One region of the Candidatus Aalborgicola defluviihabitans genome, then DNA from elsewhere that is predicted to be linked to it. Evidence: predicted binding sites of a transcription regulator. Region 1 holds the regulator's gene; the other holds the start of a gene.
The links. Region 1 encodes sigma-54, which starts transcription at its own class of promoters, with help from an activator protein. Its sites were predicted from a motif close to TGGCANGNAANCTGCTTT; they were not measured.
Positions count from the first base shown of each region.

Region 2: the regulator sigma-54 is predicted to act here: its motif matches at 1,517-1,534, upstream of IPI80_RS12595 (cyclic nucleotide-binding/CBS domain-containing protein).

Region 1 is NZ_JADJKN010000023.1:488,258-490,651, forward strand. It holds gene lptB (LPS export ABC transporter ATP-binding protein) at 1-168, shown strand, start outside; gene rpoN (RNA polymerase factor sigma-54) at 251-1,855, shown strand; gene IPI80_RS18305 (hypothetical protein) at 1,906-2,016, opposite strand; gene IPI80_RS18310 (hypothetical protein) at 2,130-2,394, opposite strand, start outside.
Region 2 is NZ_JADJKN010000011.1:18,652-21,045, forward strand. It holds gene pdxH (pyridoxamine 5'-phosphate oxidase) at 1-552, opposite strand, end outside; gene IPI80_RS12590 (bactofilin family protein) at 549-1,106, opposite strand; gene IPI80_RS12595 (cyclic nucleotide-binding/CBS domain-containing protein) at 1,584-2,018, shown strand; gene gloA (lactoylglutathione lyase) at 2,015-2,394, opposite strand, start outside.

The sequences.
Region 1 (2,394 bases):
GGCATTGGTGTGCTGATCACCGACCACAACGTGCGCGAAACCCTGGGCATTTGCGACCACGCGTACATCATCAGCGACGGCACGGTGTTGGCCCAAGGCACGCCGGCCGAGATCGTCGATAACGCCGATGTGCGCCGGGTGTACCTCGGCGAGCACTTCAAAATGTAATGGCCCCCACGCTCGTCACTGCGTACACTGCGCTGCCCCCCGAGGGGGCTAAGTCTCCTTGGGGCGGCCCTGCGGAGACTTGATGAAACACGGCCTTTCATTACGGGTCTCGCAGCACCTGGCGCTCACGCCCCAACTGCAGCAGTCCATTCGCCTGTTGCAACTCTCGACCCTGGAGTTGAGCCAGGAAGTGGAGCAGATGCTCGACGAAAACCCGTTTCTGGAAATGAGCCAGGACGATGCGGTGCGTGAGGAATTCGGCCTGGCCCAGGCAGACACGCCAGTCAGTGAAGGCGAGCGCGAAGTGGAGTTTGCTCCTGTTTCTATAGCTGACTACGCTGATTCGACGAGGGCTGATGGCCCAAAAGATGAAGAGATTACGCCCCTGACCGCATCCGAGGATCCCAACTGGGACGGCGATGGCACCACTGAGCTGGTGCCTGACGACGGCGAATGGGGCACCGACGCCAAGGCCAAAACCAACAATCTGGACGCCGGTGAAGAAACCGACGCCACGGAACTCGCGCGTAGCCAGGAATCCCTGCAATCGCACCTGCACCGCCAGGCTTTGCGTTTGCGACTGAGCGAGACCGATGCCAGTGCCTTGCGCTTCCTGATCGAGTCGCTCAACGACGATGGCTACCTGGAAGACCCGCTGGATGACTTGGCCCGTGGCCTGGCCGGTGAGGATGCTGAACAGGTGGAAGACCTGGTGCACCACTTCACCGTGGCATTGGGTCTGCTGCATAACCTGGAGCCGGCCGGTGTCGGCGCGCGGAACCTGGGCGAATGCCTGCGTCTGCAACTGCGCGCCCAACTTGATGATGCGCTAGACACGCCCACGCCTGAACGTGCCGCGCTGTTGGCGCTGGCATTGCGCGTCTGCGCGCAACCCATGGACTTGCTGGCCCGCCGAGACGTAAAAACCCTGGTGCAGCGCTGCGGCGGCACGGATGCTCAAACCCGCGAGGCCATCGCCCTGATTGCCCGGTTGGAGCCCAAGCCCGGACGGCGTTTCGTGGATGTGGAGCGCAACATTGTGGTGCCCGATGTTCTGGTGGTTGCCGCCACCAAGGTGCGCCCCGGTGCCAGCCCGCAGTTTCGCGTCATACTCAATCCCGACGTGATGCCCAAGTTGCGCGTGCACGACATCTATGCCAATGTGCTGCGCAACCACCGTGGCGGCAAAGACGCCGCCAGCTACGCCGGCTTGCAACAGCGCCTGCAAGAGGCGCGCTGGTTTATCAAAAACATCCAGCAACGATTCGATACCATTTTGCGGGTCAGCACCGCTATCGTGGAGCGGCAGAAAAGCTTTTTTACCCATGGCGAGCTGGCCATGCGCCCCCTGGTGTTACGCGAAATTGCCGATGAATTGGGCCTGCACGAATCCACCATCAGCCGCGTTACTACCGCCAAATACATGGCCACGCCGTTTGGCACGTTTGAGCTGAAGTATTTTTTTGGCTCCGGCCTGGGCACTGAATCTGGCGGTAATGCCTCCAGCACGGCGGTGCGTGCACTCATCAAACAGTTCATCAGCGCCGAGAGCAACAAGAAGCCCTTCTCCGACAACCAGATTTCCGAGATGCTCAAGGAGCAGGGAATCGACTGCGCCCGCCGCACCGTGGCCAAATACCGCGAGGGGCTCAAAATCGCCCCTGCATCGCTGAGGAAAGCGTTGTAGCGGCCATGCCCTCAGTCCCCTCGGCGGATACGGGCCCACCAGGAGTTGTGTTAACCGCCTACGACAAGAGCGGAAGTATTGACACTTTTCACACCCTTCACTTTTTCCGCAATCATCTTCACCAGGTCAATAGCATCCTGAGTGGGCAACTTGCCGTTCAGACTTACGACGCAGTGTTTGGTTTAGACGCCGACCTTGACCGCTGAATCTACTTTACTTGTTGCGGTATTGGACGCAGCCCCAGAGTGGTCTGCAGTTGCTGCTGCTGCCAGCTTTACAGCGTCGACGGCAGTGGCGACATTACCCGCAGCTCGAACCGGTCCTTGAAAGTGATTGTCCAGAACATGGGTTCATGCGCCGTATCGGAAACAATGGATGCAACGTTGGACGGGTAGACATGCACCACGCTCCCGCCGTCGGGAGGAACGACAGCATGGTAATGCCGGCGTACGGCAACAGAGCCCGGCAACATCTCCAATACTTTCGCCAACGAATCGACGACCCGTATGCTCTCCTGCGTCTGACCGAAAACCTGTACC
Region 2 (2,394 bases), on a different contig from region 1:
CCAGAATTCCCAGCGGTCCGGCTGCAACCGGTAGCCGCCCCAATGCGGCGGACGCGGCGGCTGCAACAGAAATTTGGCGGCGTATTTGGCGGCGTTGGCCACCAGTACGCCGCGACCGGAAATGACGGTGCTCTGCGGCGAGGCCCAGGCCCCCACGCGCGAGTCCAACGGGCGGCTGTGGAAATAGGCGTCGGACTCCTCAGCACTGACTTTTTCCACCCGGCCTTCAATGCGCACCACACGCTCCAGCTCCACCCAGTGGAACTGCAGGGCTGCAAACGGGTTGCCCGCCAGTTCCTGGCCCTTGCGGCTTTCGAAATTGGTGAACCAGGTGATGCCGCGTTCGTCATAGCCCTTGATCAGCACCACGCGGGTAGACGGGCGCAGGTTGCTGGCCACGGTGGCCACGGTCATGGCATTGGGTTCGGGTATTTTTGAGGCAATGGCTTCTTTCAGCCACTGGTCAAACTGTTGCAGCGGATCAGCGTGGGAGGCGCTCTCGTCGAGTTCGGCCCGCTCGTAACTCTTGCGAAGATCGGCAATGTTGGTCATCCAGCCAGTATAGAAGCGCCCGCAGCCTTGCCGGCCTTGGCCGCGTCAAACTGGACGTCGCCCATCAACTGGCCGCCTTCCTGGATCACCACCTTGCCGTAGCGAATTTTGCCGCTGACTCGGCCAGTGGAGTAGATCACCAGTTTCTCGCGCACCGTCAGGTCGCCATTGAATTCGCCATGGATTTCGGCAAAGTCGATGTCGGCTGATCCCTTGAACGCGCCCACCTCGGTGATGTGCATGACGCGCGAGTCCATTGTTGCTTCCACCGTGCCTTCCACCACCAGAGTGTCGCAATCGGTAATTTCCACGCCCTTGAGTTTGATATTGGGCCCCACGGTGAGCTTGCTGCCGCCTTCCTTGACGGGCGCCCCAGACACCGGTGCCGCCGGTTGCACGGCCGCGATGGGAGTAATTGGAGCGGTCGATGGCGTGCCCTGGTGCAATGCGGCACTTCCAGCGCCTGCACTGGAAGTGCTACTTGCGGTCGTTTGGGAGCGGCTGGTGATTGGGTCAGGGGGGCGTTTGCCAAAGAACGGAGGTTGCATAGACATCAAGGTTCCTTCAAGAAATGTGAGAACTGATACTAGCCCGGCCTCTTTGTGAAAACCCGCAATCAATTGCAACATCCGTCGTCCAAATGCCACCAAATGTTGCAAGTGCACATAGCCTGTAAGCTCGCACCCCATTGGCAACTTCTGTGTACCAAAAATGTGAAGGCGAGTAGTACCATGCACCATGTAATTCAGTTACATCGTCTATGCCAATTCTCGTATCCATCCACCCCAAAGGTGTCTTGGGCTCAGGCACCGTGCGCAGCAAGGTCGATGTCCAGCCCATTGCCCGTGACACCCTTGTTTTGAGAAAAAAATAGTCTCTAGCCCTCGTGAAATATAGGTCATGCGCTATTGAAATTATAGTAATTCGATACAGTTACCTGATCATTTAGCAAGTGTTTGACCTATGGCAAGGTAATTGCTCAAGAGGCGCCTAGCATGCACCCCAGAGTTGTCGAATGAATTGGAGGGCCTATGTTTGATCTGCCTGTTAAAAGCCTGATGGAGCCCAAAAAACTGGTTTTGCTGGCGCCGGAAACCACGGTGGCCGAGGCGGCCAAACGCATGGCGACCAAAAACACCGGTGCTACCTTGGTGATGGAGAACGACACCCTGATCGGCATCTTCACCGAGCGCGATGCCGTGTTTCGTGTACTGGCCAAGGGGCTGGACGCGCACGCCACGTTGCTGCGCCAAGTGATGACGCCAAACCCCGCCACGCTGGCACCGAACACGACCTACGGTCATGCGTTGTTGCTCATGCACGAACGCGGTTTTCGCCATGTGCCGGTGGTGGAGGGCAGTCGGGTGCTGGGTATTGTGGCGGCGCGCAATGCCATGGACCCGCAACTGGAAGAGTTTGTCTCCGAGGCGCGTCGGCGCGAACACTACCGCGAAGCCACAACCTAGGCGCGCTGAATCAATTCAATCTTGTAGCCGTCGGGGTCGGTCACAAAGGCAATCACGGTGCTGCCACCCTTGACCGGTCCGGGTTCGCGCGTCACGTTGCCGCCGGCGGCCTTGATCTTTTCACAGGCCGCATAGGCATCGGGCACACCCAGGGCAATGTGGCCATAGGCCGTGCCCATATCGTAGCTTTCCACCCCCCAGTTGTAGGTGAGTTCCAGTTCGGCGTGATCCGGGTTGGTGCCATAGCCGAGAAAGGCCAGCGAGTATTTGTACTCGGGGTTTTCAGACTTGCGGATCAGCTTCATGCCCAGGACTTGGGTGTAAAAGTCAATGGAGCGCTGCAAATTGCCTACGCGCAGCATGGTGTGCAAAAGTC